Regions from separate parts of the Pararhizobium sp. A13 genome, predicted to be linked through region 2. Evidence: riboswitches for the same ligand, from Rfam matches in the RefSeq annotation. Region 2 holds a riboswitch; the other holds the start of a gene.

Region 1 (6,716 bases), on a different replicon from region 2:
TGGCCGGTACCGCCGCCCTGCCGCCAGCGGATGATCGCCTCTTCGAACGCCGCGACATCGTTGTGCGCTGCCGGCACCGCCTGTGCCCGGCTCGCCTTTATTCCCTCGTGCGCGCTGGCATGCACCAGCGCGTCATGCACGATAAGATCGCCGCGCTGTGGCAAGGTTGAGAAAAGCGCCGCGTTGGCGGCATAGCCGGTGCTAAAATAAAGGACGCGCTCGGCCCCGAAAAAGGCAGCAGCCTCCGCCTCCAGCGCCTCGTGTTCCGGGTGGTTGCCGCGCAACAGGCGCGAGCCGCCGGCACCGACGGGCACATTGCGCTGAAGCGCGGCAGTGACCGCCGTCGCCAGGCGCGTCGAACCGGCGAAGCCTAGATAGTCGTTCGAACTGAAATCGACCCCGTCGCGCGCCATCAGGGTCCGGAGCCTTTCCTTTCGCTCCAACCCCGCCAGCGTCGCTTCATGACGCGCGAGCCGCGTCGGCGTCATTCAGCCGGCTCCAGCTCCATCGGCTTCAAACCGAGACGGCGGAAGAGTGCCGTGTCATGGTCCTCGCCTGGATTTTCGGTGGTGAGCAGTGTATCGCCGGCAAAGATCGAATTCGCGCCGGCGAAGAAACAGAGCGCCTGCATTTCGTCACTCATCTGCGTGCGCCCGGCCGACAGCCGTACATGGGAACGCGGCATCAGGATGCGGGCAAGCGCGATGGTCCTGACAAATTCGATCGGATCGACCGGCTCTGCATCGGCGAGCCTGGAGCCTGGGATTGGGATCAGCATGTTGATCGGCACGCTTTCGGGCGGCTCCGGCAGAGTGGCGAGGGTCACCAGCATGGAGATGCGGTCGTCCGTCGTCTCGCCCATGCCGAGAATGCCGCCGGCGCAAACCTTCATGCCTGCCTCGCGCACATTGGAGAGCGTCTCCAGCCGGTCGGCGAACGTGCGGGTGGTAATGATTTCAGAATAGAATTCTTCCGACGTATCGATATTGTGGTTGTAATAGTCGAGGCCAGCCTCGGCCAGCGCGCCGGCCTGGGGAGGCGATAGCATGCCGAGCGTCATGCAGGTTTCCATGCCGAGCGCCTTGACGCTTGCGACCATCGCGACCAGCGTTTCCATGTCACGGTCCTTCGGACTGCGCCAGGCGGCGCCCATGCAATAGCGGGTGGCCCCTTCGGCCTTGGCCTTGCGCGCTTCGGCGACAACCTTTTCGACCATCATCAGCTTGGACGCCTTGAGGCCTGTCGGAGAATGCGCCGACTGGCTGCAATAGCCGCAATCCTCGGCGCAGCCGCCGGTCTTGATCGACAGCAACCGGCTCATCTGCACGGCGTTGGGATCGAAATTCGCCCGGTGAACTGTCTGCGCCCGGAACAACAGATCGTTGAACGGAGAATTATAGATAATTTTCGCCTGAGCGAGAGACATCGACTCCGCCTGGGTGACAACGGGTGTCTCAGCGCGGTCTGCGGCTGTGTTTCCTTGCAACATTTTCGATCGATTCCCTCTTGTCGCGCCTGCCTGCAAGCTCACTATAGATAAGACCTGATATTATCTATAATTTATTGCAGCGCAATCAGACGCAAGCGCCCTTTCGTTGAGGGTGTATAAAACATCAACCAATGCGAGAGCTCAGGACGACGGCACGGCGCGAAGTTGGACACGCATCGGCCAGATAAACCGGTCAGGACATTGGCCGAGGCAGCCGTCAGCCGACGATCGCGAAGACGTCGCGCGTCGTTCCGGAGGCATTCCGGACGGGTTTTTGCCCGATCCATTGCACGTGGCGTTCGAGAACGGCGGCGGCGTTCTCGACATTGCCCTGACGCAGAAACGTCAGGATCGCGCGATGGTCATGGTCGGTACGGACTTCCCATTCCGAGCGCCAGCTGGCGAACAGGAAGCGGGCGCTGGCGGCATGCAGATCGTTGATCGCGGCAAGCAGGCGCGGCATGCCACAGGGCGCGAGGATCAGGCTATGAAAACGCCGGTTCGCCTCCTCCCAGGATCGAACGTCGCGGGAATTGTCGCCAGCGACCGTCGCCAATTCGGCGAGATCGAGGATCGATGGCGTGAGGTGCGGTGCTGCGTGGCGAAGCGCCAGCACCTCGAGTGCTGCGCGCATTTGCGCGACTTCGCGGACCTCCTCAAGATCAAAGGACGCGACCCGCACGCCACGGCGCGGCTCGCTGACCGCCAGCCCTTGCGCCTCCAGCCGTCGGAACGCTTCGCGCACGGGCACATGGCTCGTTCCGAACTCCTCGGCAATATGATCCTGCCGCAGCTTCGTGCCCGGATCCAGTTGTCCGGTCACGATCCTGTCTGCAAGGATGCGGCTGATGCGGCTGGCAATCGTGTCTTCGCTGATCGAGGTCATTTTTTATAGATAATTTGCCGCAGCGACACTGTCGAGGCCAAGTCTTGTATCCTTGGCCTGTTCATCGCCGCCATCGGCACAATGTCCCCATGGATTTTCTGCCCAGGATCAAAACCTTGGCGTTTCCGGACCTTCGGTTTCCAAAGATGGCAGCGATCCTGACGCGCCGCAGAACAGCCAATTGCTCTTGACGCACCTTGGCGAACCATGCCTTACTGGCCGCATTCACCAGGGGGGTCCCGACAAGGGGCTGAGATTCTGCTGGCGCGAAAGGTGGTCTTGCCACCCTCAAGCAGCGCAGTGACCCGTTGAACCTGATCCAGTTCATACTGGCGTAGGGACGGTGCAAGCGCTGCCACGACTCGATATCCGTTTGCGGATTCGTGTCAGCGTCTTTCCATCATTCCGGCTCTAAAGGACTGGGTCTCCAACCTAAAATTTGGAGCCTCAACCATGAATATTGCCGCAAAAAACCTCACTCCGACTGTCACCACGGGCCCACTGCCTGCCTCCCGCAAAGTCCATGTTCCGGGCGATCTGCATCCAGAAATCCGCGTGCCGATGCGGGAGATCGCGCTTCATCCAACGTCGGGCGAACCGCCCGTCATCGTCTATGACTCCTCCGGCCCCTACACTGATTCCGACCTCATCGTTTCGATCGACACCGGGCTGCCGCGACTGCGCCAGGCCTGGGTGACGGCGCGTGGAGACGTCGAGGCGTATGAAGGCCGGCATGTCAAGCCCGAAGACAACGGCTTTGCCACCGGCGAACGGCTGACGCCGGAATTTCCCATCCGCAACCGGCCGCTCAAGGCCAAGGACGGCAAGGCCGTCACCCAGCTTGCCTATGCACGGGCCGGGATCATCACCCCGGAGATGGAATATATCGCCATCCGCGAAAACCTCGGGCGCAAGGCCGCGAAGGAGGCTCTTGTTCGCGACGGCGAAAGTTTCGGTGCCCGCATTCCGGATCACGTCACAGCCGAGTTCGTGCGCGAGGAAGTTGCGCGCGGGCGAGCAGTCATCCCCGCAAACATCAATCACCCCGAATCCGAACCGATGATCATCGGCCGCAACTTCCTGGTGAAGATCAATGCCAATATCGGCAATTCCGCCGTCACCTCATCGATGGCCGAGGAAGTCGAGAAGATGGTGTGGGCGACCCGCTGGGGTGCCGATACCGTCATGGACCTGTCAACCGGCCGCAACATCCACAACATCCGCGAGTGGATCATCCGCAATTCGCCGGTGCCGATCGGCACGGTGCCACTCTATCAGGCGCTGGAAAAGGTGAGCGGAATTGCCGAGGATCTCAGCTGGGAGGTCTTCCGCGACACGCTGATCGAGCAGGCCGAGCAGGGCGTCGACTATTTCACCATCCACGCCGGCGTGCGGCTTCACTACATTCCGCTCACCGTCAACCGCGTCACCGGCATCGTCTCACGCGGCGGTTCGATCATGGCCAAGTGGTGTCTGCATCACCACAAGGAGAGCTTCCTTTACGAGCATTTCGAGGAAATCTGCGACATCTGCCGGGCCTATGACGTCTCCTTCTCGCTCGGCGATGGCCTGCGTCCCGGCTCGATTGCCGATGCCAATGACGCCGCGCAGTTCGCGGAACTGGAGACGCTGGGCGAACTGACGCAGATCGCCTGGGCGAAGGATTGCCAGGTGATGATCGAAGGCCCCGGCCACGTGCCGATGCACAAGATCAAGGAGAACATGGACAAGCAGCTGGAAGTCTGCGGCGAGGCCCCGTTCTATACGCTCGGACCGCTGACGACCGACATCGCGCCAGGCTACGATCACATCACCTCGGGCATCGGTGCTGCCATGATCGGCTGGTTCGGCACGGCCATGCTCTGCTACGTCACGCCGAAGGAGCATCTTGGCCTGCCCGACCGCAACGACGTCAAAGTCGGCGTCATCACCTACAAGATCGCCGCCCACGCAGCCGACCTTGCCAAGGGGCATCCGGCAGCCCAGTTGCGCGACGACGCGCTTTCGCGGGCCCGTTTCGAGTTCCGCTGGGAAGACCAGTTCAACCTCTCGCTCGATCCGGAAACGGCGCGCTCCTTCCACGACGAGACCCTGCCGAAGGAAGCGCACAAGGTCGCGCATTTCTGCTCGATGTGCGGCCCGAAATTCTGCTCCATGAGGATATCGCACGACATCCGAGCCGAGGCGCAGAAGGAGGGGCTGGAAGCGATGGCCGCGAAGTTCCAGGCAGGCGGCGACCTCTATATGCCGCTTGGTACCGATGGGAGCATTCCGCCCGCGGGAGAATAGCCATGCGCGTGCTGATCAGGGGGGCCGGCGTTGCCGGCCTCACGCTCGCCCACGAGTTGCGGGCAAGAGCGATCCATGTCGAGATCGCAGAGACGGCGGCGCGCGCCGGCGGCGGGGCCTCATGGTTCGCCGGCGGCATGCTGGCGCCGTGGTGCGAAAGGGAAAGTGCGCCTGACACCGTCCTGACGCTCGGGCGCACTGCAGCCGACTGGTGGGACGCCACGCTGCCTGGCCATGTCATTCGCAAAGGCACGCTGGTTGTCGCGCCGCCGCGCGACACCGGCGAGCTTTCCCGCTTCGCGGCCCGCACCTGCGCGTTCGACTGGCTGGATGCGGATGAAATAACGGCGCTTGAACCGGACCTTGCCGGGCGGTTCCGCAAGGCACTGTTTTTCCGGGATGAAGCGCATCTCGATCCGCGACGGGCAATCGCTGCTCTCCACGACAGGCTGCAGGCGATCGGCGTGCGGTTCCATTTCGGAGCGGCGCCGGATTTTCCGGATGCCGGGTTCGACCGTGTCGTCGATTGCACCGGGTCATGCGCCATCGGCCAAGCGGCGAAACTGCGCGGCGTGCGGGGAGAGATGTTGATGCTGGAAACGCCGGAGGTGAGGCTGTCGCGTCCGGTCCGGTTGTTGCATCCACGGATTCCGCTTTACATCGTGCCGCGTGGCGACAGGCGTTTCATGGTCGGGGCAACGATGATCGAGAGTGACGATCCCGGGCCGATCAGCGCCCGGTCGCTGATGGAACTCCTGAATGCGGCCTACGCGCTTCACCCGGCCTTCAGCGAGGCTCGGGTGATCGAAACCGGGGCCGGCGTGCGTCCCGCCTATCCGGACAATCTGCCACGTTTTGAGATTGATGGCAGTACCATCCGCGTCAACGGCTTTTACCGCCACGGATTTCTGCTGGCGCCTTCCATCGCAAGGGAGGTTGCAGCCCACCTCAGCGGCGACTGGCGCGGAGACATCGGGCAGATGCCCGTCGGCGCCGCGTCGGCGCTTCATGTGCCCGAACGCGTGAACGCCATTCCACTTCAGACTGGAGCAAACCGATGAAACTGACCATCAACGGCGAAGACCATCAAACAGACATTTCCGTTCTTTCAGAGCTCCTGGTCTCGCTCGACTACGAAGGCGATTGGCTGGCGACAGCGGTCAACGGCGAACTGGTGCATCGCGAGGACCGCCCGGGCTTCGTCCTTTCCGACCGAGACCGCATCGAAATCCTCTCGCCGATGCAGGGAGGCTGATCATGCCTGAACTCTATGGTACCTCGGTTGCCTCCCGCTTGCTGCTCGGAACCGCGCGTTACCCATCGCCCGCCATCCTCGCCGACGCTGTCCGCGCATCGAAGACCGATATCGTCACCGTCTCTTTGCGCCGCGAAACGGCCGGCAGCCGCACGGGTGGCGCCTTCTTCGAGTTGATCCGCACGCTCGGCGTAAAGGTCTTGCCCAACACCGCCGGCTGCCACACCGTCTCCGAGGCTGTCCTCACGGCGAAAATGGCGCGTGACGTCTTCGCCACCGACTGGATCAAGCTCGAGGTGATCGGCAATCATGACACGCTGCAGCCTGATGTGTTCGCGCTGGTCGAAGCCGCGCGCATCCTGAACGGCGAAGGGTTCAAGGTCTTTCCTTATACGACCGACGATCTGGTCGTGGCGGAGCGGTTGCTGGAAGCAGGGTGCGGGGTACTGATGCCCTGGTGTGCGCCGATCGGTTCGGCCATGGGGCCTTTAAGCCCGCCAGCGCTGCGCAGCATGCGCGCGCATTTTCCAGACACCCCGCTGATCGTCGATGCCGGCATTGGCCGTCCTTCCCATGCTGCCACTGTCATGGAATTCGGCTTTGACGCCGTGCTGCTCAACACCGCCGTCGCCGGCGCCACTGATCCTGCGGCGATGGCGGCGGCTTTCGCCGGAGCGATTGACGCAGGCCGTATTGCGTTCCAGGCGGGCATGCTGGAACCGCGCGACATGGCGGTGCCCTCAACGCCGATCATCGGCAAGGCGGTGTTTTCATGAAGCTCGATCCCTTTTATCTAA
Region 2 (6,716 bases):
GTCGAGTTTCAGAATGGGCGGTGCCACGGTCAGGCTCCCGAAAGGTCATGAGGACGGGCAAGGACGATCGCCCGGCCGGAGGAAAGGGTGAAGCGGACGGTGCCTTCGGCGACATTGGAAATCGTGCGCGAGGAACCGAACGGCAGATGGAAATCCTTGAGCGGATAGCGGGCGCCCTCGATCGAGAGGCCGGCGAGCGTTTCGAGGCCGAGAACCGAAAACAGGCTGCCCTTCGGCAGGTCGATGTCGCGCGTGCCTGGCAGCAGCGGATAGGCCTCTTCCTCGCCGGAGGTGAGAAGCACGTCGAGGCCGTCCTCGGCCAGCTTGACGGCGTAGAGCAGGTGCATGAAGGCATGGTCGCTGCGCTCGCCGCCGAGCGCGCCGGCAAAGACCAGGCGTTTCGCCCCCCGCGCCAGGGCTTCCGCCGTGGCAATCTCGCCGTCCGTCTCGTTCTTGGCGGCGGGGTAGGGCTCGCGCACGACATCCGGCCATTCGTCAATCAGCGCCTGCGTCGTGGAATCGAAATCGCCGACCCAGAGCTCCGGCGTCAGGCCGAGCGCCTTCGCATGCCGCATGCCGCCATCGGCGGCGATGACGCGCGCGCCTTTGAGATGGCCGGCCAGACGATCCGTCGGCGTCAGTGCGCCACCCATCAATATCACGAAAGCCTGTTTGTTCATGGCGCAAGGCCATAGCTTAAACAGGGGCCGAAGGGGAAGAGGCGGGCGGGGTTTTGTTCGGCGCGCCCCGACGAGACAACGCCGTCGACGCTGCGCGTGCCCCGGCCCGGTTGCTCGACCTTGCCCTCACCCCAGCCCTCTCCCCGCAGGCGGGGAGAAGGGATGATCGAGAGGGCCGCTTGACCTTTCGCGCTAATGGGGAAGAGGAAAGCGGCGGGTGCCGCTTGTTCCTTCTCCCCGCTGGCGGGGAGAAGGTGCCCGGTAGGGCGGATGAGGGGGCGATCATGAGACGGGTCCTGTCCCATCCTGCGAACCGCGCTCACGCAACCCCGATGGCGGTTACCTCTCGCCGTGTCCGGCGTTTTCGCGGTTCTGATGGATGCGCTCCATGCCGGCGACGAACTTGTCGAACAGGACGGCAAAGGCAGCGACGTCGTCTTCCGGCCAGTCGGCGAGGATGGTTTCGATCACGCCGCGCTTGACCGCCTGCACCTCGAGCATCAGCTTTTTCCCGAGCTCGGTCATGACGACGATGATGCGCCGGGCATCGGCCTGCGAGGCTTCCCGCCGCAGGGCGCCGCGCGCCACCATGTCGGAGACGATGCGGCTGGCGCGCGAGGGGTCGATGCGCATGAAGTCGGCGATCGTGCCGACCGTCACCTCGCCCTCCGGCTCGGCCCGGCGGACCGCATCAAGGACGTCGAGATGGGAGATTTCAAGGCCTGGCGCGACATTGTCGATTGCCAAGCGAGCAAGCACCCGCCGCCCGACCAGAAGTCGCCAGCGTCCCATCGAACGGCCGATCAAGGCGCGGTGCGCCTCGGCATCGCTGCTGTCTGTCGTCTGTTCCAGTGTGTCGTGTTCCATGACCGGACCATAGCAAAGCACAGCACCGTCATAAAGCCGGAATATGCGGTTCGCATAAATATGCCGTTGACAATTATATGCTAACAGCACATAAATTGCCGACCGCAACTGGAACCCTCCCATGGACATGCACGCCGCACCGCCACCGCTCGTTTCGAGCCACGCGCTTCGCCTGACGCTTTTCCTCTTCCTGATGACCGCGCTGTTCATGGCGACGCTGGACAACCAGATCGTCGCGACGGCGCTGCCGACCATCGTCGCCGAGTTCGGCGAGATGGAGCGGTTCGGCTGGATCGGCTCGGCTTATCTGCTCGCCACCTGCGCGGTCATGCCGCTCTACGGCAAGCTCGGCGACCTGTTCGGTCGCAAATATGTGATGCTTGCGGCGGTGGCGATCTTCACGCTGGGCTCCGTCGCCTGCGGTCTCGCCGTGTCGATGAACACGCTGATCGCGGCGCGCGTGCTGCAGGGGCTCGGCGGCGGCGGCATCATGGTGTCGATCTTCTCCATCACCGCCGACCTGTTCGAGCCGCGCGAGCGCGCCCGCTACCAGAGCTATTCGAGCCTCGTGCTGATGGCGTCGGGCGCCATCGGCCCGGTGCTCGGCGGCACGATGAGCGACCTGTTCGGCTGGCGATCGATCTTCCTCGTCAATATCCCGATCGGGGTGATCGTGCTCTCCGGCCTGTTCTTTTTCCTGCCCTATCGGCGGCCGACGCGCCTGCCGACGATCGACTATGCCGGCGCGCTTCTGCTCGCCGGCGCAGTGACCAGTGTGGTGCTTTTGGGCGACGGCGCGGAACTGTTCGGCTCGCTGTTTTCGCTCGGAAGCCTTGCGGTCACAGCCATAGGCGTGCTTTGTGCGGTCGCCTGGGTGCTGGTCGAACGGCGCGCGCCGGAGCCGATCGTGCCGCTGACGCTATTCCGCAATCCGACCTTCAGCCTGATGCTGGTAATTTCGCTGATGAGCGGCGCCGTCGGCATCGGCATGGTCAACTATTTCGCGCTGTTCCTGCAGACGACGACGGGCCTGACGCCGTCGGCGGCCGGGGTGCTCTTCGTCCTGCTGACGGGTGGCATCGTCGCAGGCGCGTTGACGGCCGGGCGGCTGATATCGCTCTCCGGCCGCTACAAGCCGTTTGCGATCACCAGCGCCAGCCTGACGGCCCTGGCCTTGCTGATGTTCACGCAGGTCCATCCCGGGACACCGCTCTTCGTCATCGGCGCCATCATGGCGCTGCACGGCATCGGCATCGGTTTCGGCCAGCAGGTGCCTGTCGTTGGCGTGCAGAACGTGGCGTCGCGCGGCGATGTCGGCGCTGCCACGGGTGCCGTGACCCTGTCGCGCATGGCCGGCGCCTCGATCGCAATCTCGATCTACGGCGCGACGATCGCCGCCGGACTGGCACGCGGCGCAGTCTCGATCCCGGGCGTCGAGGACATCGAAAAGCTGACGCCGCTGATGCTGTCGGCACTGCCGGAGGCAACCCGCCGGCTGGTCGCCGAAAGCTATACGGCCGCCTTCCAGCCGTTGTTTCTGACGGCCGTCGGCATCACGCTGGTCACGCTTGTCTCGGCCATCAGCCTGAAGGCGGTACGGTTGCCGCAGAAGCCGGTGGTTTGACTGGTCTACCCTCCCCCTTGTGGGGAGGGGAGGGGTTCTTTTGCGCTGAAAAGAAAGTCCCTCCCCAACCCCTCCCCACAAGGGGGAGGGGCTTGACCGCGCAAGTGGTCGCCTCCGGCCCATCATCGAGGGAAGATGTCACGAGGTGCAGAGGGTGAAGCCTCCTGGCGTGTCGGAGCGATTGTCCGGAGGTCGCTCGCGGCCCCTTGCCAAGCATTTCGCTCAAGTCTAAATCTCCTTCTGCTCTAACGGGGTGCCGGTTGTCTATATGGACGTTCGGCTGAGAGGCTGTCACACGCCAACCCGCGGAACCTGATCCGGTTTGCACCGGCGGAGGGATTAGACGGCACATGTCAGCGCCCTATTCCCAACACTTGGATTTAAAGGAGGCGCCGATGCGCAAGCTATTGATTTCCCTGGTTTCAGCCCTTGCTGTCTTGACGCCGCCGGTTGCGGCCTTCGCGCATGACAAGACGCTGACGGTCTACACCTATGAAAGCTTCACCAGCGAATGGGGACCGGCTGCCAAGGTCGCCGAAGCCTTCGAAAAGACCTGCCATTGCAAGGTCGACTATGTGAGCGTCGCCGACGGCGTCGAGCTTTTGACCCGGCTGAAGCTCGAAGGGGCTGCCTCCAAAGCCGATGTCGTGCTCGGCCTCGACACCAATCTCGTCTCCGAAGCCAAGGCGACCGGCTTCTTTGCGCCACATGGCCTCGATCTCTCCGCCGTCAAGGTTCCCGGCGGCTTCACCGACGATACCTTCGTTCCCTACGACTACGGCCATTTCGCCGTGATCTACGACACCGAGACGCTGAAGGAACCGCCGAAAAGCCTGAAGGAACTGGTGGAGGGCGATCCGAGCCAGAAGATCGTCATCGAGGACCCGCGGACCTCGACGCCAGGCCTCGGCCTCTTGCTGTGGGTCAAGTCGGTCTATGGCGACCGGGCCGGTGCCGCCTGGGCGAAGCTCAAGGATCGCGTCCTGACGGTAACGCCCGGCTGGTCGGAAGCCTATGGCCTGTTCACCAAGGGGGAGGCGCCGATGGTGCTGTCCTACACGACCTCGCCCGCCTATCACATGGTCGCGGAGAGCACCGACCGCTATCAGGCGGCGGCCTTTTCGGAAGGTCACTACATCCAGATCGAAGTGGCCGGCATGACAAAGAATGCCAAGGACCCGGCGCTCGCCAAGGACTTCCTTTCCTTCGTCACCGGACCGGAGTTCCAGTCGATCATCCCGACGACCAACTGGATGATGCCGGTGGCCGCCACCAAGGAGCCGCTGCCGGATGCCTTCGGCAAGCTGGTCAATCCGGAAAAGACTTTTCTGATGTCTTCCGACGAGGTTGCCGCCAACCGCAAGGCCTGGATCGACGAATGGCTCGCCGCCATGAGCAAGAACTGAGCATCGCTTGCCCGGCGGTCTTGAAAAGCGTCTGACCTTGGCCGCCGGGGCGCTCTGCCTCGGCGGCATCGTTCTGTTCGTTTGCCTCGCCGCCTTCGCCTTGCTTGCCTTCGATGAGCCGGGTGCAGCGCGGCAATCGGGGCTTTTCGACGCCTATGTCTGGCGCGTGATGCGGTTCACGCTGCTGCAGGCCTCGCTCTCCACTTTCCTTTCGATTGTACTCGCCATTCCCGTTGCCCGCGCTCTGGCCCGGCAACCGTCCTTTCCCGGGCGTGTCTGGGTCATCCGGTTGCTGGCGTTGCCGCTCGGCCTGCCGGCGCTGGTCGCGGCGCTGGGTCTGATCGGCATCTGGGGGCGGCAGGGGATGCTCAACACTGGCTTCGCCTGGCTGGGCCTGGATCAGCCGATCAGCATCTACGGACTTTCCGGCATCCTGCTCGCGCATGTCTTTTTCAACCTGCCGCTGGCCGCGCGGCTGATGCTCGGCGGACTGGATCGCATCCCCGGCGAATATTGGCTGGTCGGCGCCAATCTCGGCATGCGGCCGCTTTCGATCTTCCGCTTCATCGAGTGGCCGGCCATTCGTGGTCTGCTTCCGGGCATCGCCGGCCTCATCTTCATGCTCTGCGTCACCAGTTTCACCCTGGTGCTGACGCTCGGCGGCGGGCCGGCGGCGAGTACCATCGAGGTGGCGATCTATCAGGCGCTGCGCTTCGATTTCGATCCGCCGCGTGCGATCGCCCTGTCGTTGCTGCAGATCACCCTGACGGCGGCCTTGCTGGTCGCGATGCGCCTTTTAACGCCGAGGGCCGAGGAAGGTCAGGGCGGCGGGCGCGACGTCAGGCGCTTCGATGGGCGAAATCACTCGGGCAGGGTGGGCGACGGCCTAGCCATCGCGCTCGCCGTGCTGTTTCTTGCACTGCCGCTCGGCTCCGTCATCGCCTCCGGTCTGCGGTCCGATCTCCGGAAGCTCGTGGGCGATCCGATGGCGCAGCAGGCCCTTTTCACCAGCCTTGTCATTGCGCTTGTTTCAGGCACGCTCTGCGTTGCGGCGACGGCGCTTATGATCCGTTCGCGGCAGATCGCCCTTGCGCCGCGGCACCCACTGAGGCTCCATCGCGGATTTTCCGGCTTTATTTCCATGAGCGCGTCCCTGGTGCTGCTTGTGCCGCCGGTGGTCCTGGGCGCAGGATGGTTCCTGCTGCTGCGGCCGCTCGGCGATGTCGCCGCCTTTGCGCCGCTGCTGGTCATCCTGATCAACATGCTGATGGCGCTGCCCTTTGTCTATCGCGTGCTGGAGCCGGCCATGGTCACGCATTCGGCCCGCACCGGCAGGCTTGCGGCGAGCCTCGGGCTCGGCGGATGGCATCGGCTGCGATTCGTCGACTGGCCGGTCCTGCGCAAGCCGCTCATGATGGCTCTGTCCTTTGCCTCTGCGCTGTCGCTTGGCGATCTCGGCGCGGTTGCCCTGTTCGGCTCGCAGAATATGGTCACGCTGCCCTGGCTGCTCTATAGCCGCATGGGCAGCTACCGCTCCACCGACGCGGCGGGGCTTGCGCTGTTTCTCGGCCTCGTCTGCCTCGTGCTGACCATCGCCGGCACGCCATCCACAGTGAAGAATGACCAGGGGAGCAAAGATGCCGCCGCGTGAAACGGAGACTGCCATTCGTCTCGGTGACGTGCGCGTGCGGTTCGGCAAGACGGAACTGCGCTTCGATTGCGCCATTAACGAGGGTGAGATCGTTGCGATCACCGGCGCCTCCGGCTCCGGCAAATCGACCCTCCTCAATATTGTCGCCGGTTTCGAGATGCCGGACGTGGGTACTGTCGAAATTCTTGGAGAAAATGTTGCCCGCCGAGATCCGGCAGAGCGGCCGGTCTCGGTGATCTTCCAGGAATACAATTTGTTTTCGCACCTCGATGTCGCCACCAATATCGGGCTCGGCATCGATCCGGCCCTGAGACTCGGCGTGAAGGACCGTGGAAAGCTTGCCGCAGCGCTCATGCGCGTCGGGCTCGACGGCTTCGGCAAGCGGCTGCCGCCGACGCTGTCGGGCGGCGAGCGTCAGCGGGTGGCGCTGGCGCGCGCCTTGGTCCGCCGCAGGCCCATTCTTCTTCTCGATGAGCCCTTCGCGGCGC

Evidence for each region. A riboswitch is a leader RNA that binds a small molecule or an ion and turns the genes downstream of it on or off. The one in region 2 is predicted to bind thiamine pyrophosphate.
Region 1: another riboswitch for thiamine pyrophosphate. It lies ahead of thiC (phosphomethylpyrimidine synthase ThiC); the one in region 2 lies ahead of thiB (thiamine ABC transporter substrate binding subunit).

What each region holds. Positions count from the first base shown of each region.
Region 1 is NZ_CP149512.1:316,279-322,994, forward strand. Features, by position in the region: gene WI754_RS30080 (8-amino-7-oxononanoate synthase) at 1-488, opposite strand, end outside; gene bioB (biotin synthase BioB) at 485-1,426, opposite strand; gene WI754_RS30090 (GntR family transcriptional regulator) at 1,707-2,375, opposite strand; TPP riboswitch at 2,596-2,734, shown strand; gene thiC (phosphomethylpyrimidine synthase ThiC) at 2,829-4,664, shown strand; gene thiO (glycine oxidase ThiO) at 4,667-5,725, shown strand; gene thiS (sulfur carrier protein ThiS) at 5,722-5,919, shown strand; gene WI754_RS30110 (thiazole synthase) at 5,922-6,695, shown strand; gene WI754_RS30115 (thiamine phosphate synthase) at 6,692-6,716, shown strand, end outside.
Region 2 is NZ_CP149510.1:686,796-693,511, reverse strand. Features, by position in the region: gene WI754_RS03290 (ABC-F family ATP-binding cassette domain-containing protein) at 1-27, opposite strand, end outside; gene WI754_RS03285 (thiamine diphosphokinase) at 30-680, opposite strand; gene WI754_RS03280 (MarR family winged helix-turn-helix transcriptional regulator) at 1,020-1,547, opposite strand; gene WI754_RS03275 (MDR family MFS transporter) at 1,669-3,171, shown strand; TPP riboswitch at 3,411-3,527, shown strand; gene thiB (thiamine ABC transporter substrate binding subunit) at 3,567-4,577, shown strand; gene thiP (thiamine/thiamine pyrophosphate ABC transporter permease ThiP) at 4,609-6,228, shown strand; gene WI754_RS03260 (ATP-binding cassette domain-containing protein) at 6,215-6,716, shown strand, end outside.